Regions from separate parts of the Mesorhizobium sp. WSM3873 genome, predicted to be linked through region 3. Evidence: riboswitches for the same ligand, from Rfam matches in the RefSeq annotation. Region 3 holds a riboswitch; each other region holds the start of a gene.

Region 1 (7,747 bases), on a different contig from region 3:
AGGACGGCACGATCACCGCCGCCGAAGCGACGCTGCGCTACACCTGCGGCCCCTATGCCGGCATGTGGGCGGAGATCGGCGCCATGACGGCCTTCGCCTGCTACAAGCTGGAGAACGTCAAGACCGTCGGCTACGAGGTGCTGGTCAACCGGCCCAAGACCGCGGCCTATCGCGCGCCTTCGGCGCCGATGGCGGCGTTCGCGGTGGAAAGCGCTGTCGACGAGCTCGCCAAGGAGATCGGCATCGACCCAGTCGAGTTCCGCATCAAGAATGCTGCGCAGGAAGGCACCCGCGCCTCCTACGGCCCGGTCTACGGCCCGATCGGCATCGGACCGACGCTCGAGGCGGTCAAGGAGCACCCACATATGCGCGCGCCGCTGGCTCAGAACCAAGGCCGAGGCATGGCCTGCGGCTTCTGGTTCAACTTCGGCGGCCAGACCTGCACCGACTTGAACATCGGCATGGACGGCACGGTGTCGCTCGCCGTCGGCACGGTCGACGTCGGTGGTTCCCGTGCGTCGCTGTCGCTGGTGGCGGCGGAAGAGCTCGGCATCGACTACAGCCAGGTCAAGGCGATCGTCGCCGACACTTCCAGCCTCGGTTACAACGACATGACCGACGGCAGCCGCGGCACCTTCTCCTCCTCGATGGCGACCATCTCGGCCGCCCGCAACGCCATCAAGGTGCTGCGCGAGCGCGCCGCGCAGATGTGGGACATCTCGGTCGACGACGTTGCCTGGGAAAAAGGCCACGCGGTCGCCAAGGGCGAGAAGCACGGCAATCTCGGCAAGCTGTCGCTGAAGGAGATCGCCGCACAGTCCGGCAAGACCGGCGGGCCGATCGCCGGCCATAGCGAACTCGTCGCCGACGGCGCGGGCGTCTCCTTCGCCACCCATATCTGCGACGTCGAGGTCGATCCCGAGACCGGCTCGACCAGGGTGATCCGCTACACGGTGGTGCAGGATGCCGGCAAGGCGGTGCACCCGACCTATGTCGAGGGCCAGTACCAGGGCGGCGCCGCGCAAGGCATCGGCTGGGCGCTCAACGAGGAGTATATCTACGGCAAGGACGGCCGCCTGCAGAACCCGGGCTTCCTCGACTACCGCATCCCGGTGTGCTCCGACCTGCCGATGATCGACACGCAGATCCTGGAAATCCCCAACCCCAACCACCCCTACGGGGTGCGCGGCGTCGGCGAGACCTCGATCGTGCCGCCGCTGGCGGCGATCGCCAACGCGGTGTCGAACGCGGTGGGCGTGCGCATGAGCCACATCCCGATGTCGCCGCCGCGGATTCTTGCAGCGCTCGAGGCCGAACGGGAAGGCTAGCATGCTGAAAAGCGCGAAGCGGTTTTCAGCTCACGTCACGGTCCAATGAGGATCAGGCGATAATGGTCCAAGTCACGCTCTGGGGCTCGCTCAGCGCCGCCGCCGGAGGCAAGGACAAGCTCGACATCGAGGCCAAGGACATCAGGGAGCTGTTCCGCAAGCTTGCGGAACAGCATCCCGCGTTCGAACCCCTGCTCGATCGCGGCATCGCGGTCGCGATCGACGGGACGATCTATCGCGACACCTGGTCGAAGGAACTGCCGCCGGGGGCGGAGATTTTCCTGCTGCCGCGGCTGGCGGGTGGATAGGCGGAGCGGCCGACCGCCTTCGCCGGATTCGCGCTGAGCCTCACCCCTTTTTGACAGAGCCGGCAGTGACCTCATCCTTGTGCGCGGCAAAGGCTTCCAGGACCTCGGTCTTTTCGGCCTTCGGAACCTTGAAGCGGTCGAGCGTCCGCCCCAGTTCCGCTGCGACCTCGTCGAATTCGGCGGGAGAAATCTTCAGCTCCTTGTGGGCCTCCTCGAGGCCGAGCGGCGTCGCGCCCGGCTCGGTGGCCACGAACTTGAAGGGGCCGCCGGAAACATCGCACACCCACAGCGTACGCATGAACTTGAGGCCCGGCAGCCGTTCGAGGTTCTTGGTGTGCCATTTGCGCAGTTGCGGGTTCTTGGACTTCTTGCCGACGATGGGGTTTTTCACGACGGCGTCGCTGAAGTGATCGACCACGGCTGCGATGACGAACACGCCCCCCAGCCGATCGTATAGACTCTTGTCCGGCGCGGTCTGCTTGGTCTGCGCCAGCGCATCGCCGGCGGGCAACATGGCGGTCGACGCGGCCGCCGCCAGCACGGCGACGACGCTTCGTCTCGAAAGAGAGGTCGAAACAGCCGTTTTCATCTCTGGTACCTCCGTTGGGCCAGAGCCGGCCGCTCTGGCGGCTTCAATGCGTGATTGCGGGACATATGCACTTTGCCTCAAACGGCATCGTATGAGGAACTAACGAAACTGCGCCCGAAATATTCCTCCGGCGGACCGGCAGCCTGGCGTCTATTCACGATGGCTAAAATTTTGCGTGACGGAGACGGATACATAAACGGCGTCGCGCGTTAATGCGCCTATGGCTGACGGGCTCTTCCATGAATCGTGGCCTCGCGGAAACGGCGAGATGGCGCGATTCATTCGTGAATATCCCTGGTCGGAAAGCCCGCTCGGGCCGATCGAGACATGGACGCTCAGCCTGAGGACGACGGTCGACCTGATGCTCGCGGCCGAAGCCCAGATCGTGCTTTTCTGCGGGCCGGAGTTTGTCGCGCTCTACAATGACGCCTACGCGCCGACCATCGGCGACAAGCATCCGCGCGCGCTCGGCCGTCCCGCCGAGGAAAACTGGTCCGAACTCTGGACCGACCTCGAGCCGCTGCTGCGCGGAGTTCTCGAAACCGGCGAAACCTTCTCGGCCAGGGACCGGCCTTTCTATATCGAACGATCCGGCCTGGTCGGCAAGACGGTCTATTTCGACATCTCCTATTCCGCGGTGCGGGCGCAGGACGGCACGGTTGAAGCCGTGCTCTGCATCGTTTCGGAGACCACGGCCCGGGTGCTGGCGGCAGCAAAGGTGCGCGAAAGCGAGCAGCGGTTTCGCGCGCTGGTCAATGCCAGCTCCGACGTGGTTTACCGGATGAGCCCGGACTGGCAGGAAATGCATGAGCTGGACGGCCGCGGCTTCCTGTCGAGCGCCCAGGGGCCGGCGATCCGCTGGCGCGACGAATACCTGTTCCCGGAAGACCAGGCGAGCATCCAGGCGGCGATCGAGCGCGCCATCATGGAGCGCGGCGTGTTCGAGCTCGAGCACAGGGTGCGGCGCGCCGACGGGTCCGCCGGCTGGACCACCTCACGGGCAATCCCGATCGTCGATGACACCGGCAGCATCCTGGAATGGTTCGGCATGGCCGCCGACATCACCGAGAAACGGGCGAGCGAACAGCAGATCCAACTCTTGATGCGCGAGGTGAACCACCGCGTCAAAAACCAGTACGCGGTGATCCTTTCCATGATCCGCGAGACGAGCAAGCGCGCGACCGACCCGCGCGCGTTCGAACACCAGATCCGCGAACGCATCATGGCGCTGTCGCGCTCGCACGACCTTTTGGTGCTGAACGACTGGCGCGGCGCGGGCATGGCCGACCTTGTGCGCGAACATCTGCGGCCGTTCGGACACGAAGAGCGCATCTCGCCATCCGGGCCGGACGTGACGCTGCGGCTGAACGCGGTGCAGAACATCGGCATGGCGCTGCATGAGCTGGGCACCAACGCGACGAAATACGGCGCCCTGGCCGGCGACGCCGGAACCGTGCGAATGGACTGGCGGGTAGCCCCGGCCCCCGAAGGCAGCGACTTCGAGCTGGTCTGGGAGGAACATTTTTCCGAACCTGCCGCGGCCGCGGATGCCAAGCCGCACAAAGGCTTCGGCAGCGTCGTTCTCCAACGCGTCGTCCCCACCAGCCTCTCCGGCAGCGCCTCCATGGAACGGCTGCCCGGCCTCGTTCGCTGGACGCTCTCGGCGCCGCTCCCCAACGTGGTTGTCGCCCGCGGGGCGGAGCTGGACGGCGATGAGCAGATCGGCGGGCTGACGTGACGCCGGTTTCATCCTGGGAGACCGAACAGGGCGGCTCGCCGCCACGTCGGAAGCTCGCTGGCGCCGCCGAGCCCTCGCCGTAGCGCCGTACGCCGAATGGCTTGCGCTGCTCCCATTTTTGCTTTCCCCTTCCCCACTTTTTTAGAACAGAAAAGCGCCAGCTTTTCTGTTCTGGACTCTGGATATTTGGACTCTGGATTCTGGCTTATGGATTATGGGGCTTATCCCAGGCCTTAACCCCTGGCTTATCCAAGCGCAGAATTCCATCAAACTTCCAAAGGCTTGGGCTACGGGTCCTCAGCATGCCTTTGAAGCGCGTGCGCACGGGCCGGCGATCTCCTGTTGCTGTCTGGCCAACAGTGAACAAAATGGGAACAAAAATGTCAAGCCGGGCACCGCTGACAGAGCTGGCGATCGTCGCCTTTGCCGTCATCGGCTTCCTGTTGCCGAGGCGCTTTAAGGAGGCAGGCTGGCAGCCGCCGGGATCTGATGGCAGAGAGATGCGGCTGGCCTGCTGCAGCCAGCCGCGGCCGGCGGCTTATGAATTCTTTGCTGCGGATCCGATCTCCACATCGTCCAGCCCCTTGGCCTTGTAGACGACGTAGGAGATCGCCCAGGCGGCGATGAAGATGCCGATAATGGCGAAGCCCAGATTGTTGAAATTGTCGTTGAGCGTGCCGACGCCGTTCCAGAAGCCGCCCGACAGACCGAGCTTGTCACCGATCAGGCCGAGCGCCTCGATGCCGCCGATCAGCACTGCGACAAGGACCGACACCAGGGTGATCGTCATGTTGTAGTACAGTTTGCGGATCGGCTTGACGAAGGCCCACTCATAGGCGCCGAGCATCATCACACCATCGGTCGTGTCGACCAGTGACATGCCGGCCGCGAAAAGCACCGGGAAGACCAGAATGGCTTCGAACGGCACGCCCTTGGCCGCTTGTGCCGCGGACACGCCGAACATGGCGACTTCGGTCGCGGTGTCGAAACCAAGGCCGAAGAGGAAACCAAGTGGGAACATGTGCCAGCTGCGCGACACCAGCCGGAACATCGGGCGGAAGACGCGGGCCAGGAAGCCGCGATTGTTGAGCAGCAGGTCCAGATCCTCCTCGACAAACGCCCCACCGGCCCGCACCCGCCGATAGCTTCTGTAGATCGAGAAGAAGATGACGATGTTCATCGCCGCGATGGCGAGCAGGAAGAGTGCGGAAACGCCGGTACTGATCGTGCCGCCAATCTCCTGAAGGCTTTGGAAACGGCCGAGCAGGGACGTTGCCGCCGCGATAGCCGCAGCGACGATGACGACGATCGTCGAATGGCCGAGTGCGAAAAAGAAACCGACGGAGACCGGCCGTTTGCCGTTCTGCATCAGCTTGCGCGTGACATTGTCGATGGCCGCTATGTGGTCGGCATCGACGGCATGGCGCAAGCCGAGGCCATAAATGACGAGAGCGACGCCAAGCAATGTCGGCTTGTCCTGGAAGGCGACGAAAGCCCACAGCCACGCCCCGACGTTGAGAATGGCGAGCGCGCCGTAGATTGTTATCAGTCTGGCCTTCAGGTCGGGCGCGCTTTTGTTCAGCATTTTCGATAGTTGGATCAGCATGGTTCTGCCTTTGACGTTGCCTGTCATCGCAGGGAACTCGCCCCGCCGTCCGGCCAGGCGCGCACACCGGATCACCCCGTCCGATGTTCTGCTTTGACGTCCATGATGGCAGGTCTCCTGGCTCGCGGATTGCCGCCGCTTTCGCCTTCCCGGCCCATGCAGCCAGTGGCATCGTGAAAACGGCATGCCGCTTACAGTTGCGGGGGCAGCCACGGCTTTGGATTTCTCCGCACCGCGTTCCCTTTTGATCCCCGAAGGGAACCATCAGCGCGAATTCGCCACACCGCGGTTGGCCAGTCAATCGACAACTCCGACGGCCAGAGGCCCCTCACGCCATCGTGACGAAAGGATTGCGGCAGGCGCTGCGAGGCGGGATGACGCTATCGTTGGCCCGATTGACCACAAGTAGGCCAAGCGGAAGGTTTCTACACCATTACATCGCGCTAATGTAAGGCTATCGTTATGCATCTTCCTGGCAAGAGGCGGCGGAAAGAAGATAGTGCTGTGTGAAGAACAAGCTGCGGCCTTTTTCTTAGTCACCCAAGCAAAAGAGAACATTTCCATTCCACAGCTGTGGATGGCCGCCTACTGCGCGCTCGCATAGCCAGCAAATATGTGCTCTACTCGCCGAACCTTGGGAGGCGGGACACAATGTATCGGGCTGTTGCTTTAATTGCCGCGCTGGCTCTAGCTGGCTGCGCAACTACATCAGAGATGCCGCTGGCTCCAAACGTAGTACGGTTGGATACTCACGCTAGCGGAGCTCTTTTCACTGGGTCTGCCGGCGCGATCACAATGAAGAAGGCGGCTGAGGCAACTCTGTCTCGCGGCTATACGCACTTTCGGTTTGAGCAAGCTTCAACTGCCTCCGGCTCCAGGTTTGTCGGTATGTCCAGCAATACGTTCGGTAGCGCAAATGCAACGGTAATGGGCAGCACGGCTTACGGTACTTACAGTGGAACAACCATTAGCACGCCCATGTATGCTCCGACGGCTGATATCGGTGTCACGGTCATAATGTTTCATGCCAATGAACCAGGCGCGCAAGGCGCTTTTGATGCCGCCGAAGTTCTGAAAAAAGGCGGGAGGGTGTGATGTGGGGCGAAGGAGGGCACCGCCCATTGAGTGCCTTCCAAGCCCCCAGCGTCGGCTCGGTATTCACCTCCAGCCTCTTCCGCTTGGTCCTCCTCGCCAAGCACCTCGCCCTTCACCCAGCGGCCGCCGATCCAGATTGGGTCGATCAGGTGGTCGCGCTAGGGTCTGGTGGTAGTGGGATGATGAGGATGCTCAGGCCGCCGGTAGTTTAGCATCAGAGGCGCATCAGAGGGGTGATCTGGCGAGACGAGGAAAGCGCGAGATGCATCGCTGCCATTCAAATTGGATCCTCATCGTTGACTAAGCTTTCAAGTAATCCCAACTATAAGATGGGCTTTGTTCTAAAGCGTTGAACGAACTATGTTCGCCAAATTTGAACGCAAAGCAGTACTCAATGTCCTCGGCGGCTTTCTTGCCGGATATGGGTTCACGGCTTTTGTCTGCTTCTTTGTCCTGATTCAAGTTTGGGAATCAGCCGCCCCTCATTTTCCCGATCCCGCGACAGGGTTAATCTACCGACACAATGAGCATGGCTGGGTCACCTACTTCTCAGCTTTTCAGGCGACCAGTTGTTGGCTCCTCTTTTTGACGTCGATTCCAATAGCGTTGGTCGGTGGTCATATCAGGCCCAAGCGCAACTGGAATGTTGTTGCAAGCAGGTTTGGCATCAGGTCCACCTATGAAGCAGACGACCCGCGTCGCGTTGGCCGATGGGGGTTTCTTGCAGGGGTATGTTTTGCTCCCGTCGTAATCGTCGTAGCAGCGCCGCCGCTGGTTCGTTGGCTGAATGGGATTGGGTTCGTCGCCAACTTCTGACGCCACTTTGCCACGAAAGGGCTGTCTAGATTATTTCCGTCATTGTTGGCCGATTACCCTGATTGAGGGCTCGACCTCCCCTCACACCCCCAGCGTCGGCTCGGTATTCACCTCCAGCGCCTCTTCCGCCTCGTCTTCTTCGCCAAGCACGTCGCCCTTCACCGGCAGCGCCCGGCCGATCCACATCGGGTCGATAAGGTGGTCGCGCTTGGGGTTGGTGGTGTTGGGATGGATGAGGATGCTTAGGCCGCCGTGGTTCAGCATCAG
Region 2 (7,747 bases), on a different contig from region 3:
ATCTGCAGGCTACCGCGAGCGGTCACTTCCATGATGCCGTTGCCGTGGCGCAAGGCGGATTCGCAAAGACCGATCAGCGACTTGGGTGCAAGCCCTCCAGCAACCGGATTGAGCCGCACCAGCAGGCCATCGCCGGTCTGCATCGGCGCGCTCAACGCGGGGCAGGCGCCACGGCGCGAGAAGGCGTTCATGCCGCCACCTCGCTTGCCTGCGCCTCGGCGATCAAGGCCGTGAGATCGTCGTCGATGGAATTCCTGAGCGGATGCCAGAGACCGCGCCGTCGCGCAGCCAGGAATCGCTCAGCGATGACCTTCGCGGCGGCGGGATTTTCGCGCAGCAGGAAGGCTCGGACTTCCGCATCGCCGATATAGGCGTCGTGCACCGCCTCGATCAGCGCGCCCGATATGGCATGCGTGGTCTCGGCGAAGCCAACCAGGCGGTCGACCGTCTCGGCGAATTCCGAGGCGCCGCGGGGGCCGTGGCGCATCTGCCCGGCAATGAAGCGCGGATTGACGGCGCGGGCCCGCACCACGCGCGACACGGCTTCGCCGACCGATCGCGGCCTCGGCTTCTTAGGGTCAGTCGTGTCGAGCACGATGACATCGGCATTCCTGCCAAGCGCGGCCAGTGCGGCCGAAAACCCGCCGATGAAGGCGACATCGGCCGAACCTTCGAGGATGTCGCGGCCCGGTTCGTCGCCGGTGTGGACAAGCAGGTCCGCCTCGGCGATGCGGCCCTCGAACACGCCGGGCGCGGAGATGGCCTCACCGTCGGCGCCGCCATAGGCATGCGAGGTTGCTTCGAGATAGGCGCGGCCGATCTCTTCGCGCGCGCTCCATTCGCCGCGCGACAGCAATTCCTCGATCCCGGCGCCGTAAGTGCCGGGCGAGGTACCGAAAATGCGCGGACCGATCTTGCCTTGGGCACGGGCCGCGGCGGCAAGCGGATTTTCCGAATCGTCCTCGTCGCGGCCGGCGACGGCGCTGGCGGCGGCGTCGATCAGCGCGATCTGGATCGGGAACATATCGCGAAACAGGCCGGAGATGCGCCAGGTGACGTCGACGCGCGGGCGGCCGAGCGAAGCCGGCGGCAGCACCTCGATGCCGGTGACGCGACCCGTGGCGGCATCCCATTGCGGCCGGCAGCCCATCAGCGCGAGGCCTTGCGCGATCTCCTCGCCGCCGGTGCGCAACGACGCCGAGCCCCAGAGGTCGATGACCAGCGAGCGCGGCCAATCGCCATGGCTCTGCATGTAGCTGCGCACGACTTCTTCCGCCGCCGCCTGCCCGAGATCGCAGGCGGTCGACGTCGGCATGGTGCGCGGATCTGAGGTGAAAAGGTTGCGGCCGGTGGGCAGGACATCGGAACGACCGCGCGCCGGCGCGCCTGCCGGTCCGGCCTTGATGTGACGGCCGTCGAGCGCAGCGAGCAGGGCGTTTTTTTCGGTCTCGACGCTTTGGCGGCGCAGCGGATCGGCTTCGTCATCGGGCGCGCGGCCATAGACATGCAGCCCGTCCTTGACGGCAAAATCCTTGAGGTCGCACAGCCACGCGTCGATGCGGCGCAGCGCCTCGTCCGGCGCATCGGTTCCGGCAACTCCGGCTTCAGAAGCAAGGCCTGTCTTCTGCGCCGTTTCGACGATCAGCCTTGCAAGTCGGTCACGGCGGCGGCGGTCGAGCCCGTCGGCTTGTGCGTATTCGTCGACCAGCCGCTCAAGCCTCTGTTGCGCCTCGTCGAGCCCGGCGCCGGTCAGCGGCGGCGGCAGGTGACCGAGCGTGACGGCCGAGATGCGGCGCTTGGCCTGCGCCGCCTCGCCGGGATTGGAGACGATGAAAGGATAGATGACGGGCAGAGAGCCGGTGACGATCTCAGGGAAGCAGTTGTCGGAGAGCGCGACCGTCTTGCCGGGAAGCCATTCGAGCGTGCCATGCGCGCCGACATGGACGATGGCGTGGACGCCGAGCGACTTTTGCAGCCACAGGCCGAAGGCGATCAGTTCGTGGCGCGGGGGAAGGGTCGGGTCGTGGTAGTCGGCGCGGCGGTCTGCGGAGCGACCACGGTCGGGGGCCAGCGCCACGGTAACGTTGCCGAAGGTGGCGGCGCGGAAGGGGAAGCTTGCGGAAGGAGGCGCTTGAACACCCCCCTCTGTCCTGCCGGACATCTCCCCCTCAAGGGGGGAGATTGGCAGTTTCGCTGACGGCGCTTCTCCTCCAGCGTTGATGATTGGCGAAAGCATCGATGCAGGCGCAATCTCCCCCCTAGAGGGGGAGATGTCCGGCAGGACAGAGGGGGGCGCATTGACGTGAGCTTTGCCGTTGGCTCTTCCCCATGCTGCCTCAACCGTGTCGCGTGCACCTTCGGGAAGCGCTGCCGAAAAGGCGAGATATTCCTGTAAGGTGAGACCAAGTCCACCCACCTCCAACACATCCAGCAATCTGCGCGGCGATTGCGGAATCCCATCAACCGCATAGCCCTGTTCCTTGAGGTCGTGCAGCATGGCGAGCACGCTCGACGGCACATCCAGGCCGACAGCATAGCCGGTGCGTCCGGGCGCGCTTGGATAATCCGGAATCAGGATCGCCAGCTTGCGTTCCGCCCGCTGCGTCCGTTGAAGGCGGAGGAAGGCGGCGATGCGGGCGGCGACCTGCGCGACGCGATCCGCCTCGGGACGGTTGGCGAAGGCGCGGAAGGCCAGCGCCGGATCGGTGTCAATCTCGCCCTTGAAGGAGATCGCGCCGGCGAGGATACGGCCATCGAGCTCGGGCAGCACGACATGCATGGCAAGGTCGGCGGGCGCCAGGCCGCGCTGGTTTTTCTCCCAGACTTCGCGCCGCGTCGTGGCGACGATGACCTGGAACACGGGCACGCCGGCGCGGTCGAAGAGCGTTTCGGCACCCGGCTCGGCACCGGAGGCGAAGGCGGTTGCAGTGACGATGGCGGACGGGTTCAGCGAGGCGATGGCGGTTTCGACGAAAGCCAGCGATACCGGGTCCTTGAGGCTCGAAACGAAGATCGGCATTGGCGTCATGCCCTGCGAGCGAAAGGCATCTGCGAGTGCATCGATTGGGGCGACGTCGGCGGCGAGCAGCATCGAACGGTAGAAGAGGATGGGGATGACGGGGGCACCGACGCTGTCGATGTTGAGCTCCGTCACACCCCCCTCTGTCCGGCAGGACAGAGGGGGGTGTGACGGATCGCCGACGTTCAAGAAGACTGATTTCGCGACAACTCCGATTCCTGGTTGATAGTACCCCGCCTTCGGCACGCTCACCGGCTCGGCCACGGCCGTATCCGACCCGGCGAGCCTTGCCAGTCTTTGCACCAGCGCGCTCATGTTCGCCGGGCCGCCTTCGCGGAAATAGCCGAGCAGGGCGTCGAGTTCGGCGCGCGGCAGGGTCGAGCCTTCGATCAGCCGCAGATCCTCGTCGTGGCTTTCGCCCGGCAGCAGCGCCAGTTTGATATTTCGCTCGCGCGCAACCGCTGCGAGCTGGTCGCAGCCGTAGCGCCACCAGTCGTAGCCGCCGAGAATGCGGACCAGGACGACCCTGGCATGGCGCGCGACGCTGTCGATCCAGAGATCCACCGACATCGGGTGGCGGAGATCGCGAAGTGCTGCCAGCCGCATCGACGGCAGCCGCGCGGCGTCGGCCTTCCACGCAGCGGCGAGGCCGGCGAGATCGCTGTCGGTGAAGGACAGGGCCACGACATCCGCAGGCGTCTGCCTGAGGTCGATCGGCTCGGCGAGATCGTCGAGCGAGGCGGATGTCGTGGTGAGGATGTGCATCGCGGTTCGGTCTTGCCTCAGCCGGCGAGGATACGCTCGATCGCCGGGCGGTTCAGCCCTTTGAGGCCGATGACGACGAGCCGCGATCGGCGGTCGTCGTTCGACGTCCAGGCGCGGTCGTAATAGTGGTTGACGCGCGGGCCGACGGCCTGGAGCAGCAGCCGCATCGGCTTGCCACCCACCTCGACAAAGCCTTTGACGCGCAGAACGTTTTCCTGCTCGGCGGCGAGAGCGACGCGCTTTGCCAGCTCATCCGGACTGGCGATGGACGGGATATCGAGGACGAAGGAGTCGAAATCGTCATGCTCATGGTCGAGCTCGTCATCGTGATGGGTCTTGCGGTTCTCGATGTCGTCTTCGACGGCGAGGCCAAGACCGAGCAGCACCGACGGGTCGACCTTGCCCTGTGCGGTCGGTACGACCTTGACGGCGCGCGCCACGTGCTCGCCGATGACGGCGTTGGCGCGCTCCGAGCCGGCCGCGTCCATCAGATCGCTCTTCGACAGGATGATCAGGTCGGCGCAAGCGATCTGGTCCTCGAACACCTCTTCGACCGGATCATCGTGGTCGAGGGAATCGTCGGCGGCGCGCTGCGCCTGCAGGGCGTCCATATCGGCGGCGACGCCGCCGTCGGCCAGCGCCGGACCGTCGACCACGGCGATGACGCCATCGACCGTCACGCGGCTCTTCACCGTCGGCCACTGGAAGGCCTGGACGAGCGGCTTCGGCAAAGCGAGGCCGGAGGTTTCGATCAGGATGTGGTCGACTTTCGGCGTGCGCGACAGGATCTGGTCGAGCGCCGGCACGAAATCGTCGGCGACGGTGCAGCAGATGCAGCCATTGGCCAGTTCGACGATGTTTTCCTCCGGACAGGTGTCGACGCCGCAGCCTTTCAGGATCTCGCCGTCGATGCCGACATCGCCGAATTCGTTGACGATGATCGCCAGCCGCTTGCCCTTGGCGTTTTCGAGCAGGTTGCGGATCAGCGTGGTCTTGCCGGCGCCGAGAAAGCCGGTGACGACAGTGCAGGGAACACGGGAGAGGGATGCGGTCATGTCAGTCCTTCAGCAGGTCGAGGGGAGGGATGCGGGCAACCAGGCCGCGCTTGAGGGAATCGGGCCGGCCTCGCCAGGGGATGAGGCCGTCGGTCGAGGTGGCAAAGAGCTTTGCGCCGGTGACGAGGTCGGCGCCGCTGGTCGTTTCCAGGTCACCGAAGACATAGCTCCAGCAGCCGTCGCGCAGCAGCGCCGCGCTCAGGCGGCGTTTGCAATTGCCGAGACACTCGACGGTGCGGATGCGGATTTTCTCGTCCGGCGCGGCGCGGCGCGCGTCTTCGGCAAGGAGGGCGCCGGCGCGCGGATGCGCGTCCGAACCGGTCTCATCGCGGCAGGAGGAGCAGACGATGACGGTCACTTCCGATAGCGCGTCGCGGGGTTCGGACGAAATGTCCGCGGTACTAGCCGGAAAACTGACGTTGCGATCCAAAACCAGGCTCCTTGCCCGGAAAACCCGCCGAGCGATCGGATTCTCATGTCTCAGACGGCAGGTCTCCTGGCTCGCGGGTCGTCGCCTTGCGCCGCCTTCCCGGGAACATCCCAGTGGTTTTCGGCTGAGGCTCGTCGCTCACAGTTGCGGGGACAGCCGCGGATTTGGGTTTTCCCGCACCGCATTCCCTCGTGGCTCCTCCCCTTGCCGGGAGGAGACCGTCTGCGGCGGATTTAGGCTTAGAGGTGCTGGCATGTCAACGCGCGGCTACGACACCGAAATGTCGGCCAACGCCGGCCCAAGGTCGCCGGCCGGCGTAACCTCGATGGTTTCCAAGCCGAGCCATGCCTGCATCTGTTTCAACTCATCGAAGAGCTGTGCGGCTGTTTCGGCGGGAGCGCCGGCTTCGGCAAAAGCCGCATGAACGCGCAGCACGCCGGCCGGGCGGTCGGCTCTCAGATCGACCCGGGCAACGATGCGGTCGCCGAGCAGGAAAGGCAGCACGTAGTAGCCGTACTGGCGCTTCTCGGCCGGCGTGTAGATCTCGATGCGGTAGCGGAAGCCGAAGAGTTTTTCCGTCCGGATGCGTTCGAATACCACCGGATCGAAGGGCGCGAGCAGGGCGCGGGCCTCGATTCGGCGCGGAAAGCGGGCGTCCTTGTGGAGATAGGCGGGCTTGTCCCAGCCTTCGACCTTCACCGGCAGCAGTTCGCCCATCTCGACCAGTTCCTCGATCCTGGCTCTCGTATCGCCAGGCGCCAGGCGGAAATAGTCACGCAGATCGCCATAGGTTGCGATGCCATGGGCGCGGGCGGAAATGCGCAGCAATTGGCGATGCGCGTCCTCGACCGAGGGCACCGGCAGGTCGAGGATGGCCTGCGGCAGAACCCGCTCGGGCAGGTCGTAATAGCGCTCGAATCCTCGCCGGTAGGCGGTGGTGATGCGCCCGGCCCAGAACAGCCATTCGAAAGCGTGCTTGGCCTCGCTCCAGCCCCACCATCCGCCATTGCCCTTGTGGCCTTCGATGTCGGAGGCGGCGATCGGCCCGCGTTCCGCGACTTGCCCGTAGATCTCCTCGATCATCGCCTTGCGCTCGCGGCCCCATTTGGCGAGGCCGAGATACATTTCCTCGCCTTTCTCGGCCCGCTGCATGCGCCAGCGCATCAACGGATAGGTCTCGACGGGCAGGAAGGAAGCCTCATGGGCCCAGTATTCGAAGACGGTTCGCTTGCGGGTGACGGCCGCGTTGTCGAGCAGCGCAAGCGGGTAGGGGCCGAGGCGCGAATAGAGCGGCATATAGTGGGCGCGCACCACGGCGCTGACGGAATCGATCTGCAGCAGGCCAGTTCGGGAAAGCACGCGGGCGAGATGGCGACGATCGGGCGTGCCGGCAGGCCGCGCATCGGTGAAACCCTGCGCGCCGAGCGCAATGCGCCTTGCTGCGGCGAGCGAGATCTTTTCCTTCATCCCTACCGATCCTTTGCCGGGGTTTCCAGTCGGTGATTCCGGCCATGCTAGCAGGCAAATGGCGGGAGATATGTCAGGATAGAAAAGTGGAGTAAAACATGAAGGAAATCAAACAGGAGCGGATCGGACCAGTTTCTTCCGATATGGCGTCCAGGGCCGGATTTTGAACAAGGTTTGACTTGCGTCGCCGAAACCGCTGCGCTAACCCTCGCCGCGTCGCAGCATAGGCCACCTAAAACGGTTCAGCGGGTTAAACTGTCACGCTTCCGCCTTAGAGTCCGTTGCTGTAATCAAAGTGAACTGGCCGCCGAAGGAAAGTCGCCGCATGAGCGCACTCCTAAGTTCGTATCTGCCCATCGTGCTCTTCATCGCAGTGGCGATGGTCGTCGGCCTGGCGCTGATCGTTGCGCCGTTCCTGGTTGCCTACCGCAATCCCGATCCGGAAAAGCTTTCCGCCTATGAATGCGGGTTCAACTCATTCGACGACGCCCGCATGAAGTTCGACATCCGCTTCTACCTGGTGTCGATCCTGTTCATCATCTTCGATCTCGAGGTCGCCTTCCTGTTCCCGTGGGCGGTGTCCTTCTCCAAGCTCGGCATGCTCGGCTTCTGGTCGATGATGGTGTTCCTGGTGGTGCTGACCATCGGCTTTGCCTATGAATGGAAAAAAGGAGCGCTAGAATGGGATTGAACGACAGTTCAGGCACCCTCGTCGCGCCGAAGCCCAAGGGCATCATCGATCCCAACACCGGCAGGCCGGTGGGGGAGGACGATCCCTTCTTCCTCGAGATCAATAATGAGCTGGCCGACAAGGGCTTCCTTGTCACCTCGACCGAGGCGCTGATCACTTGGGCGCGCAGCGGCTCGCTGATGTTCATGACCTTCGGTCTCGCCTGCTGCGCGGTCGAGATGATCCACACCTCGATGCCGCGCTATGACTCAGAGAGGTTCGGCGTCGCGCCGCGCGCGTCTCCGCGCCAGTCCGATATCATGATCGTCGCGGGCACACTG
Region 3 (7,747 bases):
CGCCGGCGAGTGTCACCCGGCCCTTACGCCGTCTGCGCTTTTTCCCGAATTGCGCGTGCCGCAGCCACCATGTTCGCCAGGGCAGGGCGGACCTCCTCCCATCTGCGCGTTTTGAGGCCGCAGTCGGGATTCACCCACAGTTGGCCGTCCAACAATCGATCACGCGCCAGCATGATGAGGTTGGAAATTTCGCCCACTTCCGGGACCCGCGGCGAGTGAATGTCATAGACGCCAGGACCGATGTCGTTCGGATACTTGAAGGTTCGAAGCGTATCGAGCAGTTCCATCTGCGAGCGCGAGGTTTCAATGGAGATTACATCGGCATCCATCGCGGCAATCGCGTCCACGATGTCGCCGAACTCGGAGTAGCACATATGGGTGTGGATCTGGGTCGCATCGCAAACGGCCGTTGAAGCCAGCCGGAAGCATTCGACGGCCCAGTCGAGATAGGCCTCCCATTCGACCTGGCGCAGCGGCAAGCCCTCGCGCAGTGCGGCTTCGTCGATCTGGATCATCTTGGCGCCGGCCTTTTCGAGGTCGCTCACTTCATCGCGAATGGCAAGCGCGACCTGGCGGCAGACGGCTGAGCGCGGAAGGTCGTCTCGGACGAACGACCAGTTGAGGATCGTCACCGGGCCGGTAAGCATGCCCTTCACCGGCTTCAGCGTCAGCGACTGGGCATATCGCCACCAATTTAGTGTCATCGGATTTTGTCGCGACACATCTCCAATGATGATCGGGGGGCGCACAAAGCGCGAGCCATAGCTCTGCACCCACCCGTGTTGCGTGAAGGCGAAGCCGCAGAGCTGCTCGGCGAAATATTGCACCATATCGTTGCGCTCGAATTCGCCGTGGACCAGCACGTCAAGTCCGATCTCTTCTTGCCAGCGAACGGCGGTTTTTATCTCTTTCTTCAGGAACGCTTCATAGTCGATGTAACTCAGCTGGCCTTTGGCATGAGCTGCCCGCGCCTTGCGAATCTCGGCTGTTTGCGGGAAGGAGCCGATCGTCGTGGTGGGGAAAGAGGGCAAGTCAAACGCGTCGGCCTGTAGCTTGGAGCGGACGGCAAATGCGCTCTTCCGGCGCGTCATGCCGACCTTGATGCTGGCGAGCCTGCCTTCGACGAGCGGATCATGCACCTTCGCGGATGTCGAGCGAACGGCGGCAGCCTCAGCCGACGCCTCCAGTTCGGCGGCGACTGCGTCCCGGCCTTCGGCCAGGGCACGGGCGAGCACGACCAGCTCGTCGGTCTTTTGCGCTGCGAAGGCGAGCCACGACCTCACATCCGCATCGAGTGCCGTCTCCATGTCCAGGTCGATCGGCACATGCAGCATCGAGCAGGACGGAGCAATCTCCACCCGCTCCAGCGGCCAACCCGCGACGATCGGCTTGATGCGGTCAAATATGGCAGGCAGGTTCGCGCGCCAGACGTTGCGGCCGTCGATCAGCCCGAGCGAGAGCACAAGTTCCTTCTGCGCGAGCCGGCCGACGGCCTCCAACTGCCCTGGAGCGCGCACGAGATCCACGTGCAGTCCCGCCACGGGCAGAGAAATTGCGGTCTCGAGATTGTCTCCCAGCGATCCGAAATAGGTAGCGACCATGATCTTCAACTCGGGTGCTGCTTTCGACAGCCGGGAGTAGGCGAATTGGAGCGCATCTCGTTCGTTGGGAATCAGATCGAGCACGAGCGCCGGCTCATCGATCTGCACCCAATCGGCTCCCGCGAGCTTCAGCCTCTGCAGGAGCTCCTCGTAGACGGGCAGCAGCCGTGGCAGGAGCGCAATAGGGTTGAAACCTTCCTCAGGTGACTTCGCCAACTTGAGAAAGGTAACTGGTCCAAGCAGGACCGGGCGAGTGTGGATGCCGAGCGCCTTGGCCTCGAGGAAATGATCGACCGGTTTCGCCGACGAGAGCGCAAAGCTCTGATCGTCCGTGAGTTCCGGCACAATGTAGTGATAGTTGGTGTCGAACCATTTGGTCATTTCCATCGCGGCAAGGCCATGCCCATTGGCCGCAGGCTCGTCACCGGCATGTCCACAATCCGCGGCCTGACCTTGATTGCCGCGCGCCATGGCGAAATAGTTATCGAGTGGGACCTCGCCGTCAGTCCAGGCGTATCGTGCCGGCACGGCGCCGACCATGGCGACTGTGTCGAGCACATGGTCATAAAGCGAGAAATCGTTGGACGGGATTTTCGACACGCCGCGATCGTGCTGCTCCCTCCAGCTAGCGGCACGCAGCGTCTTCTCCGTCGCGAGCAGGTCGGCAGCAGGAGATTTTCCGGACCAGTAGTTTTCAAGCGCGAATTTCAGTTCCCGCCGTCGACCGATACGCGGCACGCCGAGCGTTGCTACAGGAATTCGTTGAGAGACAGTCATGCCATACCCCGATGGTTGGGGCGGGGGAAAAGGAACCCGCGAATAGGCGGCACGAAGCCGAGCTACCGCGACCACCAGACCCCCGCCCGTGGACGTTGTTCGTCGTGGCAGGTCTCCTGGCTCGCGGGTCAAAGCCTCTGCCCGTCTTCCCGAGGCCGTTCGCCTCAGTGACATCAATGGGCTTGGCTCGCCGCTAACAGTTGCGGGGGCAGCGCCGGCATCGCACCGGCTTCCCTCTTAGCTCCGCTACGGCAGTGCCGCACGGAGAACCATGACATGCGCACAATCACAGCCGCTTCGCTCCTTGTCAATACCATATAACGAGATGTTTATGTGATTATGCGAATGCCTTGCGCTGATCGGTCTCTTTCGCCCAAAGCCGCATACGACGTCGGGTCGGTCGAAAATCGCGGTCAGCGCCGCCCGTCGCGCTCGAACTGCGCTCCACCGAAGTGCTTCAGGTGCTTGCCGACTGACCGGCCGTCCAAGTGCCCGTTCGCCTCCCACATCTTCAAGCCAAGGATGGGGTCATCGTCGGGTGCATTCACAGTTGGCCCGAAACTCGAATTAGTCATTTCCGGGACAACCAGAGAAATGAAAGCGCGATGGCTTCCGTCTGATCGGCGCTCAGTTGGAGGCGGCGCCGGCATTGTTGGAACGGCGTGATCATCAGGTGGGCCTTCTCGGGTCGGCGACGTCGCAGTGCTCTTGCACACAGGACTGCATCTGTCGTGGCAACTGGGAAAAATCGTCTCGGAACAATGCAATCGCTCTGGAAGCGTTATGTCACATCGCGGACATCGTCGAGATCCGACAACGGGCGACCCGGTAATCACCGGATCAACTCCGGTGCGATCGCTGGCACGCCAGAACCAAAGCAGTGAAGCTCGCAATGAACTTGCTTGCCCTACATGGGTGTACTTCGACTAAGTTGTCACGCTTGTCACTTCTTTTCTGGATGCGGGCCGGCTGTTCCTCCCGATCATTGCCCAGGTTGACGGCGGCATGCGGAACGTAGAGGAGCGTCGGTCTTCGTGTAGGGGTGCGTTCGGCTTATTGGTTCACTATGATCTGGTCCAGATCGGCAAGGCACTCGACCACGTAGTCCGGTCTGAATGGAAACCGCTCTATGTCAGCCAGTTTGGTCACCCCAGTAAGCACAAGGGCTGTTCTCAGACCCGATTCCAGCCCTGCGAGCACGTCGGTATCCATGCGGTCCCCGACCATGATGGTATCGACAGCTCGTACTCCCAGCCGGTCGAGCGCGCCGCGCATCATGAACGGGTTCGGCTTCCCGACGAAATAGGGCTGACGGCCGGTGGCCTTCTCGATTAGTGCCGCGACAGCCCCGCACGCCGGATGGGAGCCCCGCTCGGTCGGGCCAGTCGCATCCGGATTGGTGGCGAGAAAACGCGCGCCTTTCGCCACAAGCTCGGCGCCTGTTGCGATCTGCTCGTAATGGTACGAAGTGGTGTCTCCGAGGACCACGAATTCGGGGGCAAACTCCGTTATTCGGCAGCCTGCCTGCCGCAGGGCCTCGACCAGACCGTGGTCGCCGATGACATAGGCGGTTGATCCGTGCTTTTGCAGTGCCATGAACCGCGCGGTGGCGAGCGCCGATGTGTAGATGTGCTCTGGCTGCACGGCGAAGCCAACCGCTCTTAGACGCTCGGCATGATCTTCTGGTGTGAACCGCGAGTTATTGGTGAAGATCTGAAACGGCTCACCCTTGGCGACTAGCCCGGCGACATAGCCGACCGAGCCAGAAATCGGTTGGCCGCCCCGGACCAGGACCCCGTCCATGTCGAGCAGATGCGCTGTAATCATTGGATCTCAACCCTCAATGTCTTTCGTGCATGCACGGCCTGGGCACGTCTTGTGTCACTGAATCTTCTCCAGGCGAGAATGCCGGCGACTGTACCGATTCAGAGCGATGCGCGAAGGGGGCTCAGTTAGCCGTGCGGCAATAAGGAGGTTGCGGCGTAAACGTTTCGGTGGCGCCAATTCGCCGTGCGGACGCCCTTCACCGTCGGGTTGGCTACATTCGCCGTCTCAGCGCACCTGATGCACAATCGCCTTCTTAGTTGCAGCAGACACTGGCCTGGGGAGACGTACCGCGCTTGGATAAGTGAGCAACCTACCGTCCGCTGGTGGCACCTTGCCTCCTCGCTTTAGAGGGACTCAACGTAGCCGGGCGTCTAGATGCATACTTAAGGCGCCGGGGGGCACGGAAACGGCCCGAAGCCATCCGCAACAGGTTGCCAAGCGCTCGATCATCCCTTTGGTTGTGTCTGCGCCGCTCGAGTGTCCATCCAGTTAGAGATCAGATGCCGCCCATGCAGAGATATTTCATTTCGAGGTAGTCTTCGAGCCCGTGGCGGGAACCCTCCCGCCCGATGCCCGACTGCTTCATGCCGCCAAAGGGCGCCGCTTCCGAAGACATACGCCCCGTGTTGATGCCAACCATGCCGTATTCCAATGCTTCGGCAACGCGCCAGACACGCTTGAGGTTCGAGGCATAGAAATAGGCGGCGAGGCCGTAGATCGTGTCGTTGGCCTCACGCACAACCTGATCCGCACCTTCGAAGCGAATGATCGGCGCCAGCGGCCCGAAAGTCTCCTCTTGCGCAACAGCCATGCTGCTGGAAATTTCGGTGAGCACTGTGGGCTTGAAGAAGGTGCCATCCTTGCCGATGCGTTCGGCCCCGCATCGAATAATCCCACCCTTGGCAACGGCATCTGCGATGTGCGACTCGATCTTGGCCAAAGCATGCCTGTCGATGAGCGGTCCGATGTCCACTCCAGCAGCGAAGCCGTCGCCAACCGATAAGTGCCGGACTTTCTCCACGAACTTCTCGACGAACTCATCGTGAACGCTCGATTGGACGTAAAGACGGTTCGCTGAAACGCAAGTCTGGCCGGCGTTGCGGAATTTCGCCTGGATCGCGCCGTCAACCGCAGCGTCGATATCGGCGTCATCAAAGACAATGAAAGGGGCATTGCCGCCGAGCTCGAGGCTGACCTTCTTGATCTGGTCCGAGCACTGGCGCATGAGCAGCCGGCCAACCTCGGTCGAGCCCGTAAAGCTGATCTTTCGCACCTTGGGATTGGAGCAGAGTTCGCGTCCTACGGCGTCACCTTCGGACGCATAGACCAGGTTGATGACGCCGTCGGGAAAGCCGGCTTGTTGCGCGAGGGCGAACATTGCGCCCGCCACGAGCGGCGTCTGTTCAGCGGGTTTGAGCACAATCGCGCAGCCCGCCGCCAGGGCCGGCGAGATCTTGCGCGCCACCATCGACGCTGGGAAATTCCATGGCGTAATCGTGCCGACGACACCGATCGGCTGCTTGATCACCATCATGCGACGGTCAATCGATGGTGCGGGGATCGTCTCGCCATAGATGCGGTTGGCTTCTTCGGCGTACCATTGCAGATACGCGGCCGCATGCGAAACCTCCGACTTGGCTTCGGCAAACGGCTTGCCCATCTCTGCAGTGAGTATGGAGGCTAGATCACCGGCGTGGTCGATGATCAGCTCATGCCATCGCCACAGAACGTCGCTGCGTTCTCGGGCGGTCAGAGCCGCCCATCCGGCCTGCGCTACGTAGGCCTTGTCTACCGCAGCGCGTGTCTCCTCCACGCTCATATCGGGAAGTTCTGCCAGCACTTCGCCGCTCGATGGGTTGAGGACCTCGAATATCTGCTCGCTAGCCGGCGTGCCGAGCGCTGGCAGGCGATCGATGGCGCCAAACAGGTCAGGGGACTTCAAGTGACGGATCATCGGCAGGCACAGGGGCAATACCGGATTCCTCTCAAAAGCAGCGGAGTTGTATGTCGGCAGGCCCCGGTTTGTACTTCGCACCTGCGGGTTCCTTATAGGACCTCAACCATACGGCTGGTAGCGAATTCGGGGTCGCTGCGTCCGATACGGGGAAACGCCAGCTGGAGGGAAGTCTGGGGGCAGGGCGTATGCGACAACCTTTACCCCCCGAGCTTCGGGACGAACAGCTACCGCGGCGATCGCCTGCTTCTCAGGCAAATCGCGGAACAGCTGGTCGAGCCTTCCGGGGTGAATGCCGCACTCTCTAAGCGATGGAAGGCCGGAAGGTGACCGGCAGGCTCTGCGGGCAGCGGATGACGTAAGAGGGCATGTATACGACGTCTTCCGCGGCGATGGTCAGCGCCAGATCGTCCAGCCGCCCGAATAACGCGGGGAAGGCGCAGTGCAACTCCAGGCGCGCCAGCGCAGCGCCCAGGCAGGAATGCGGCCCCTCGCTGAACGACAGGTGCGGGTTGTGCCGCCGGGTGACATCGAACCTGTCGGCGCCGGGACCGAAGGCCTTTTCGTCCCGGTTCGCCGCATGGAACGCCATCAGGACGGCGTCGCCACGGCGCACCATGCATCCGTCGATCTCTATATCCTGGGTGGCATAGCGGAACGGCAGATTGGCCGCTGAGTTGCCCCAGCGCAGGATCTCCTCGATCGCCTGGGACCACGGAACTTGGCCGCTGCGCACCAGGTGCAGTTGCTGCGGATGCGTCAGCAACGCCAGCACGCCATTACCGATGACGCCGGTCGTGGTGACGAAGCCTCCGGAGAGCACCATGAACAGCATGTCAATGAGCTCGGTGTCGGAAGCGAGCTCGCCATTGTCTCGCGCGACGATCAGGGCCGAAGCCATATCGTCGCCGAGTTGTCCCCGCTTGAGCGCGATCAGGCGACGGAAGAACTCCGGGATGCGCTGTCGCGTCTGTCGCACCTCTGCGGCTGTGGCGGAGGTGTTGGCCAAGCTGTAGGTGAGCGCGACGATCTCCTCGCGCTGTTCGTCCGGCAATCCGAACAGTTCGGCGATGACGTTGATGGGCAGCGGTGCGGCAAACTCGCACATCAGATCGGCACTGCCGCCGCGCTGCGCCATCTCGGTCAGGAGTCGATCGACGCATTGTTCGATCCGTGGTGCCAGCGAGGCGATACGATTGGGCGCGAAGCTCCTGGACAGCAGGCCGCGCAAGCGCCGGTGATCGGCGCCATGCGCCGTGGCCATATTGTCCACCTTGCACATCCCGATCAGCGATCCTCGGGAATCTCGCCGTCATGCAGCGCCCGCCACTGTCGCCAGTCCCTGTTGAAACGCTCGTCGGAAAGCATCCGCCTGAGCGTCTGGTGACCACCTATCGCCCAGGTCACCACATCGCCTGGCAGCGACACTCGCGCCATCCCCCCCCTGCTGCAGAATCGCAGAAGACAGGTCATCAAGTTGCGTGGGAGCGGCCGGCACACCGATCACGTCGCAATGATCGTTTTCTACGCGCATGCCAACAACTCCTTAAGACCCATCGCGGTGCCACTTCTCGGCACGGACGATCCG
Region 4 (7,747 bases), on a different contig from region 3:
GGTCGAGGCCGGCAATCAGCTTCAGCGCCGCGCGCGACACATAGGCCTGCGCCGGATCGTCGACGGCAACGACGCAGTGTGGCGCCACGGGCTGACCCGGCTTGCGGGCGGCTGCGCCGTCGACGGTGACGGTGCCGCGTTCGATCGCGTCGCGGGCGCGGGAACGGCTGGCGAACAGGCCACGTGCGACGAGCAGTTCGTCGAGACGCGGACGCGCGCTGGCGGGCAGAGTGGAACTCATCGGCCTTCATTGGCGAAAGCCGGCGGCGAAGGCAATGGCAGCCCTGTTGAATATGGCGCGGGGCACGGCAGAATGCCGGCGCCGAAAGTCCGCTCACCCGGTCGAGGAAGAGCCATGCTGAAGGGAACATGCCATTGCGGCGCCGCGCACTGGACGCTGGAAGGCGATCCGGGATCGATCACCGCCTGCAACTGCACCCTTTGCCGCCGCTACGGCACGCTCTGGGCCTATGACTATGTCGACGAGCGCATCCGCATCGCAGGTCCGACGAGCTCCTACAGGAGGGTCGAGGTGGCCGAGCCCGCGCTGGAAATCCTGTTCTGTCCGAAATGCGCCTGTGTGCTCGCCTGGCGCGGGTTGCGCCCCGGCTCGAGCGGCCGCACTCGCATCGCCGTCAATATCAGGCTGGCCCCGCCGGAGGCGGTCGCCGACCTGCCGATCGAGCATTTCGACGGCCTCGAAACGTTCGACGACCTGCCGGGCGACGGCCGCTGCGTGCGCGATATGTGGTTTTAGAAAATAGTCCGCGAGACCGGGCGCTCGACCGCCGGCATCAGGCCGTCATTGTTGGAGGCCTGCTCGCGCGGCTCAGCCGGAGCTGGCGCTGTCGGCGCGGCTTCCGGCAGCACCACCAGTTGGGGAGCCTGCTTGTAGGAAAAGCCGCCGCGGATGTTGCCCATCTTGCCGGCGACGATGTCCATCACCGCCTTTTCGAGGTTGCGGTCGTAACGCGTTTCGGCTGCCACCGGCGCGGCCATGGCACTCAGCAGGGCCATGCCGCAAAGGAACGATTTCATTGTTCTTATCCCCTGCCCAGGACCAGGGTTTTAGCAGGGCGCCCGTTGAAAATCGGCCAAAAGACAAGGTAACCGAACGGCCAAATGAAAACCTAAACAAACAGTTGCAGCCGCAGCCGGCAAACTCAATCGGAGAGCTGAGTTTTCGATTCAGGCGCGCTGCGCCTGCATTCCATGGCCGAGTGCGGCGAAAACCGTCCGCACGATGCCGGTCGTGTCGAGGCCCGCGTCGGCATACATCTTCTCAGGCTTGGCGTGATCGGTGAACTCGTCCGGCAAGACCAGCGGCCGCACCTTGAGACCGTTTTCCAACAGGCCTTCATGGGCAAGGAAATGCAGCACCTGGCTGGCGAAGCCGCCGACCGCGCCCTCCTCGACCGTGACGAGAACCTCATGCGAGCGCGCGAGGCGGCGGATGAGATCCTCGTCCAGCGGCTTGGCGAAGCGAGCGTCGGCAACGGTGGTCGAAAGGCCCGCGGCGCCGAGTTCCTCGGCGGCCAGCAGGCAATCCTGCAGCCGCGTGCCGAACGAGAGCAGCGCCACCTTGGTGCCTTCCTTGAGAATGCGGCCTTTGCCGATCTCGAGCACTGAGCCGCGCTCCGGCATGTCGACGCCGACGCCGTTGCCGCGCGGATAGCGGAAGGCGATCGGGCCGCCGTCGTAGTCGGCTGCCGTGCGCACCATATGGCGAAGCTCCGCCTCATCGGCGGCGGCCATGACGACGAAGCCGGGCAGCGAGGCAAGGAAGGTCGTGTCGAAGGCGCCGCAGTGCGTGGCGCCGTCGGCGCCGACGAAGCCGGCGCGGTCGATCGGGAAGCGCACCGGCAGTTTCTGGATCGCCACGTCGTGCACCACCTGGTCGTAGGCGCGCTGCAGGAAGGTCGAATAGATGGCGGCGAAAGGCTTGTAGCCTTCGGTGGCGAGGCCAGCGGCGAAAGTCACCGCATGCTGCTCGGCAATGCCGACATCGAAGGTTCGGGCCGGGAACACCTCGCCGAAGAGGTCGAGGCCGGTGCCACTCGGCATGGCGGCGGTGATCGCCACGATTCGTTCGTCCTCGCGCGCCTCCTGGATCAGGCTCTCGGCGAAGACCTTGGTGTAGCTCGGCGCGTTGGCCGGCGCTTTCGCCTGCGCGCCGGTGATGACGTCGAACTTGTTGACGCCGTGATACTTGTCGGCGGCGGCCTCCGCCGGCCCGTAGCCTTTGCCCTTCTGGGTGACGACATGGATCAGAATGGGCCCGTCGCCATTATCGCGGACGTTCTTCAGCACCGGGATCAGGTGCTCCAAATTGTGTCCATCGATCGGGCCGATGTGGAAGAATCCCATCTCCTCGAACAGCGTGCCGCCGGTGACGTAACCGCGCGCGTGCTCGACGGCGCGGGTGATGGCGCTGTCGGCGCGCTTGCCGAGATAGGAGGTCAGCTTCTTGCCGAAATCGCGCAGGCCGAGATAAGTCTTGCCGGAGGCAAGCCTCGCCAGATAGGCGCTCATCGCGCCGGTCGGCGGGGCGATCGACATGTCGTTGTCGTTGAGGATGACGATCAGGCGGGCATTGAGCGCGCCGGCGTTGTTCATCGCCTCATAGGCCATCCCGGCGGACATGGCGCCGTCGCCGATGACGGCGATGACATTGTTGCGGCCGCCCGCAAGGTCGCGGCCCATCGCCATGCCGAGGCCGGCCGAAATCGAAGTCGAGGAATGCGCTGCGCCGAAGGGGTCGTATTCGCTCTCTGCGCGCCGGGTGAAGCCGGAGAGACCGCCTTCCTGGCGAAGCGTGCGGATGCGGTCGCGGCGGCCGGTCAGGATCTTGTGCGGATAGGCCTGGTGGCCAACGTCCCAGATCAGCCGGTCTTCCGGCGTGTTGAAGACATAGTGCAGCGCAACCGTAAGCTCGACGACGCCGAGACCGGCGCCAAGATGGCCGCCGGTGTGCGACACCGCGTCGATCAGCTCCGCGCGCAGTTCGGTCGCCAGCTGCGGCAGCTCGCTTTCATCAAGCGCCCGCAAATCCGCGGGGATGCGGACTTTGTCGAGGAGCGGCGTGTCAGGCTTCGGGTTCACTTTGGGACGGCCTGTCAACTTAACCTTGGGTTAACCTTCAAATATGCGCTTTGCTATGCGCGAGATAGGCTGACGGCGCGCCAATGTAAATGCGTGTCAGTGACGCGCCTGGCGCAGGATGTCCATCCTGCGCTAACCTTCCGGCAGCGGAATGAATTCTTCCTCATCGCCTGGAACGATATCGAAGCGGCCCGTCTTCCATTCTTCCTTGGCCTGCTCGATGCGTTCTTTCGAGGACGAAACGAAATTCCACCAGATATAACGTTTGGAGCCCAGCGACGCTCCGCCGAACAGCATGAAATGCGCGCCGCGCTCGGACGACACGACGATTTCCTCGCCCGGTTTGAACACCAAAAGCCGCTGGGCCGGGAAACGGTCGCCGGCAATCGAAACCTCGCCCTCCAGCGTGTAGATGGCGCGTTCCTCGGCGTCGCCGGGGATTTTGACGCTGGCGCCCGCCGCCAGCCGCAGATCGGCATAGAGCGTTTCCGAGGCGGGCGCGACGGGCGAGCGCAGCCCGGAAAATTCGCCGATGACGACGCGGCCGCTAACGCCCTCGGCATCGATTTCGGGCAGTTGGACGACCGACGTGTTCGCGAACACCGGGGCGATTTCTTCCTTGCTGTCCGGCAGCGCCAGCCAGGTCTGCAGGCCGGAAATCGACATCGGCGCGCCGCGCAATTCCTCGGGCGTGCGCTCGGAATGAACGATGCCGCGGCCGGCGGTCATCAAATTCACGTCGCCCGGCGCGATCACCATTTCGGTGCCGAGCGAGTCGCGATGCCTGATCTTGCCGTCGAACAGATAGGTGACGGTGGACAGCCCGATATGCGGATGCGGGCGCACGTCGATCGCGTGGCCGGCACGCAGGATGGCCGGGCCCATGCGGTCGAAGAAGATGAACGGACCGACCAGCCTGCGTTTCGCCGTCGGCAAGGCGCGGCGAACCTCGAAGCCGCCAATGTCCTTGGCGTTGGGAATGACCATCAACTCGATCTGGTCGCAGGCGAAGGCGTCGCCGGCCTCGGGATCGTTGCCCGGAAAGAAGCTCATGACCGGCGTCAGGCGAAGCGGAGCGCGGATCGGGCCTTCGCCTTGGCGGCCTCTTCCTCGCGGTTGCGCGGATGCTGGGTGGTTTCGAGGCTGTCAAGCAGCTCGCGCGCGGCGGCGGCGATCGCCTCGACGGCGTGGTTGAAGGCATGCTCGTTGCGCTTGGACGGCTTGGTCGCGCCGCTCAGCTTGCGCACGAACTGCAGCGCCGCGTCATGGACCTCGTCGTCGGTCGCCGGCGGATCGAAGTTGAACAGGGTCTTGATGTTTCGGCACATGCTTTAACTCCTTACCTGCTTTCTGCCCGAACCGGTCTGACATTGTGCACCGAGGTGTGTTGAGATTCAGGTCAGACCGAGCGGAAAATGGCAGGTTCCGAGTGCCGGAGCGGAGCGTACTTGAAAGCATCTGAGCACCGGAACCGCAGGAAGCCGCCGTTTGCAGGCCGGCCTCACCTGAATCTCAATATACCTCACTCGGCGTCGAGCGGCTCCGTTCCAATCGGCTTGCCGTCGCGCGAAAGCCTGATCTTCTCGACCTTGTCCTCGGCGGCCTTGAGCAAGCGGTCGCAATGAGCCTTCAGCGCCTCGCCGCGCTCGTAGATCTTGATCGACTGGTCGAGCGGAACGTCGCCGCGCTCCAGATCATCGACGATCTTCTCCAGCGCGTCGAGCGCCTGTTCGAAGCTCATCGCCTTGACGTCTTGGTTAGCTTCATCAGCCATCATTCATCCCTTCATCAGCCGCCCGACATGGGCGGCGACCGAAAATGCCAATCCTTGCAGATCGTAACCGCCCTCCAGCAGGCTGACGAGCCGGTTGCCGCTGTGGCGCCCGGCGCGCTCCATCAGCTGGCCGGTCGCCCAGTCGAAATCATCCTCGGTCAGGTTGATCGCGGCCAGCGGATCGCGATGGTGCGCATCGAAACCGGCGGAAATGATGATCAGATCCGGCTGGAAGGCGTCGATCGACGGCAGCACGCGCGACAGGAAGGCGTCGCGGAACGTGTCGCTGCCGGTGCTCGGCGCAAGCGGCGCGTTGACGATGTTGCCGGCGCCGGTCTCGCTCTTGGCACCGGTGCCCGGATAAAGCGGCATCTGGTGGGTCGAGCAATAGAGCACCGACGGATCGTCCCAGAAAATGTCCTGCGTGCCGTTGCCGTGATGCACATCCCAATCGACGATGGCGACGCGCTCGGCCAGATGCTTCTCCTGCGCATAACGGGCGGCGATCGCCGCGGTGTTGAACAGGCAAAAGCCCATCGCGGTCGCTTTTTCGGCGTGATGGCCGGGCGGACGCGCGGCAACGAAGACATTGGCGGCACGGCCCTCGAACACATCGTCGACTGCGGCGTTGGCCGCGCCGATCGCCGTCACCGCCGCCTGCCAGCTTTTCGGGCTGGCGCTGGTGTCGGCATCGATCGAGACGATCCCCGTCTCGGGAATCGCAGCGCGGACACGGCCGACGAAATCCTCCGGATGCGCGTAAAGGATCGTCGCCTCGTCGCCTTCCGGCGCCTCGACGCGGTCGAGGGCCGAAAAAGCCTCGTCGTCGAGCACGCGCTCGATGGCGCGCAAACGGTCGGGCCGCTCGGGGTGGCCGGGCGGCGTGAGGTGTTCCAGGAATACCGGATGAGTGTAAAGACGAGTGGTCATGGCGCCTAATCTAGGCACCTGTCGCACGGATAGCCATGTTTCAGCGCCGAATGATTGGGGAAATCGCGCCCAATCGTGTCGCTGGCGGCATTGGCCCGGCTTCGGCTTCGCGATAAGGTCGCGTCGCTGCCTGGTGCCCGCAACGCGGGAGAATCGGGAACACGGTTGAAATCCGTGGCGTGCCCAACGCTGTGAGGGGGACCGCGCCGGCAAACGCCACTGTCCCAGACGGGAAGGCGCCGGATGCGGGTCGATCCCGAGCCAGAAGACCGGCCCGGCAGACATGGTCATCCGCATGGTCAGGCGGAGGACTGCTTATCGCAAGGGGACAAGCGATGCAGGCACGAACAGCCGCCGCCGGCGGCGATGACTTTGACCAATTGGCGCGCGACGCCGTCTACCGAGCCATGTTCACCCGGCGCGACGTGCGCAGCCATTTCCTTGCCGACGATCTCGACGACAGCGTTTTGGCGCGGCTGCTCACCGCGGCACACCACGCGCCGTCGGTCGGCTACATGCAGCCCTGGAACTTCATCGTCATCCGGGACGCCACAAGGCGGCGGCAGGTGCGCGACCTGTTTTTGGCCGCGCGCGAACAGGAACTGCCGGCGATCGAGGTGGAGCGGCGGGCGCTCTACCGCAAGCTGAAGCTCGAGGGCATCTGCGAAAGCGCGCTCAACCTCTGCATCACCTGCGACCGCCAGCGCTCGAAGAACTCGCCGCTCGGGCGCTGGCACAATCCGGAGATGGACCTCTACAGCACCGTCTGCGCGGTGCAGAATTTCTGGCTCGCGGCGCGGGCGGAAGGCGTCGGGGTCGGCTGGGTGAGCATCATCGAGCCCGAAGCACTGAAGCGACTGCTGTCGATCCCCGAGCACGTCACGCCGATCGCCTATCTCTGCGTCGGCCGCGTCTCGGAATTCGCGCCGAGGCCCGACCTCGAAGCGCATGGCTGGGGCAAGCGCCTGCCGCTGCCCGAGCTGGTGATGAGCGAGACCTTTTGCGGCGCCGGCGAGGCGCCGCTCAAATCGGCGATCGCTCGCCTTGGTTCCCGTGAAGGGGCGAAGCCGTGATCAGGCGGCCTTCGTGGCCGGGGCTGCTGCTCAAGCGGTCCTTGGCGAATCCCAGCGCGAGCCGCCGAAGGGGCTGAGCGCCTTGTCGCGCAATTCCCTGAACTTGGACGAGGCTTCGGCCAGGCGCCGGTCCCATTCCGGATTGGGGACCTGGCCCTCGATGGTGGCGAAGTAGACCTGCATCAGCGAAGCGATGGCGAAGGGCTCGATGAAAGCCGCCTTGAAGGCCCAGGCGAAGACGATGGCCAACACGAAGGCCCAGCCGGCAAGCTGGCCCGGCATGGCCCAGAGGATCGCGGCGGCGGGCGCCAGCATCAAAAGGAAAATGACGAAGGAAACGCCCCACATGATCACCGCCAGCCAGACGGCGTTCTTGACCATCAACTTGCCGTTCTGCGCGTAGAGCACGACGCCTTGCCTGGCGGTCTCGAAAGGCGAGTTGGAATTGGTGCGGATGTTGTAGCCGAGGATGATCTCGTCGACATAGGTCAGCGACAGGCGGATGACGGTATTGATGAAGCTCACCAGACCGCTTAAGCCTGGAATGGGTAGGAACGCAGCAACGCCGCCGATCAGCCCTGTGATGGCGCGGATGGCGCCTTTCACCAGCTGGTCGACGACGAAAAGGATGTTGGCCTCGGCGAAGCGCTTCGTCACCACTTCGCGCGCATAGGCGATCTGGCCCTGGCCGTCGGGAACGTCCTGCCCGTCGATCAGATGGACCATGACGGCGATATGGCCTGCCTTGAGCACATAGAGAATGTATTCGCGGATCCAGTAGACGGCGATCGAGACCACGCCGAAGCCGACCACCCCACCCCACAAGGCAAAGGACATCGGCCCGTCCGGATCGGTCGAGATGTGGCCG

The links. Region 3 has a riboswitch for cobalamin ahead of metE (5-methyltetrahydropteroyltriglutamate--homocysteine S-methyltransferase). Riboswitches for the same ligand answer to the same signal wherever they lie in the genome.
Region 1: linked by a shared signal. The riboswitch ahead of A9K71_RS15430 (HoxN/HupN/NixA family nickel/cobalt transporter) and the one ahead of metE (5-methyltetrahydropteroyltriglutamate--homocysteine S-methyltransferase) in region 3 are both predicted to bind cobalamin.
Region 2: linked by a shared signal. The riboswitch ahead of A9K71_RS18285 (DUF1636 family protein) and the one ahead of metE (5-methyltetrahydropteroyltriglutamate--homocysteine S-methyltransferase) in region 3 are both predicted to bind cobalamin.
Region 4: linked by a shared signal. The riboswitch ahead of bluB (5,6-dimethylbenzimidazole synthase) and the one ahead of metE (5-methyltetrahydropteroyltriglutamate--homocysteine S-methyltransferase) in region 3 are both predicted to bind cobalamin.

What each region holds. Positions count from the first base shown of each region.
Region 1 covers NZ_LYTM01000021.1:28,658-36,404, reverse strand. The annotation lists gene A9K71_RS15450 (xanthine dehydrogenase family protein molybdopterin-binding subunit) at 1-1,328, shown strand, start outside; gene A9K71_RS15445 (MoaD/ThiS family protein) at 1,391-1,636, shown strand; gene A9K71_RS15440 (group 1 truncated hemoglobin) at 1,677-2,177, opposite strand; gene A9K71_RS15435 (HWE histidine kinase domain-containing protein) at 2,494-3,963, shown strand; gene A9K71_RS15430 (HoxN/HupN/NixA family nickel/cobalt transporter) at 4,502-5,569, opposite strand; cobalamin riboswitch at 5,659-5,850, opposite strand; gene A9K71_RS15425 (hypothetical protein) at 6,365-6,664, shown strand; gene A9K71_RS31550 (hypothetical protein) at 7,025-7,480, shown strand; gene A9K71_RS15415 (DOPA 4,5-dioxygenase family protein) at 7,562-7,747, opposite strand, start outside.
Region 2 covers NZ_LYTM01000027.1:24,757-32,503, forward strand. The annotation lists gene cobG (precorrin-3B synthase) at 1-191, opposite strand, end outside; gene cobN (cobaltochelatase subunit CobN) at 188-3,784, opposite strand; gene cobW (cobalamin biosynthesis protein CobW) at 3,802-4,839, opposite strand; gene A9K71_RS18285 (DUF1636 family protein) at 4,841-5,269, opposite strand; cobalamin riboswitch at 5,308-5,507, opposite strand; gene A9K71_RS18290 (winged helix-turn-helix domain-containing protein) at 5,537-6,736, opposite strand; gene A9K71_RS18295 (NADH-quinone oxidoreductase subunit A) at 7,062-7,427, shown strand; gene A9K71_RS18300 (NADH-quinone oxidoreductase subunit B) at 7,418-7,747, shown strand, end outside.
Region 3 covers NZ_LYTM01000014.1:4,980-12,726, forward strand. The annotation lists gene metE (5-methyltetrahydropteroyltriglutamate--homocysteine S-methyltransferase) at 24-2,378, opposite strand; cobalamin riboswitch at 2,467-2,667, opposite strand; gene A9K71_RS12245 (HAD-IIA family hydrolase) at 3,432-4,205, opposite strand; gene A9K71_RS12250 (NAD-dependent succinate-semialdehyde dehydrogenase) at 4,702-6,177, opposite strand; gene A9K71_RS12255 (cytochrome P450) at 6,464-7,390, opposite strand; gene A9K71_RS32500 (cytochrome P450) at 7,447-7,587, opposite strand.
Region 4 covers NZ_LYTM01000023.1:311,197-318,943, forward strand. The annotation lists gene A9K71_RS17140 (TlyA family RNA methyltransferase) at 1-241, opposite strand, end outside; gene A9K71_RS17145 (GFA family protein) at 356-757, shown strand; gene A9K71_RS17150 (hypothetical protein) at 754-1,038, opposite strand; gene dxs (1-deoxy-D-xylulose-5-phosphate synthase) at 1,189-3,102, opposite strand; gene A9K71_RS17160 (pirin family protein) at 3,235-4,155, opposite strand; gene A9K71_RS17165 (DUF2277 domain-containing protein) at 4,164-4,430, opposite strand; gene A9K71_RS17170 (exodeoxyribonuclease VII small subunit) at 4,625-4,876, opposite strand; gene A9K71_RS17175 (histone deacetylase family protein) at 4,880-5,806, opposite strand; cobalamin riboswitch at 5,921-6,099, shown strand; gene bluB (5,6-dimethylbenzimidazole synthase) at 6,142-6,879, shown strand; gene A9K71_RS17185 (hypothetical protein) at 6,910-7,747, opposite strand, start outside.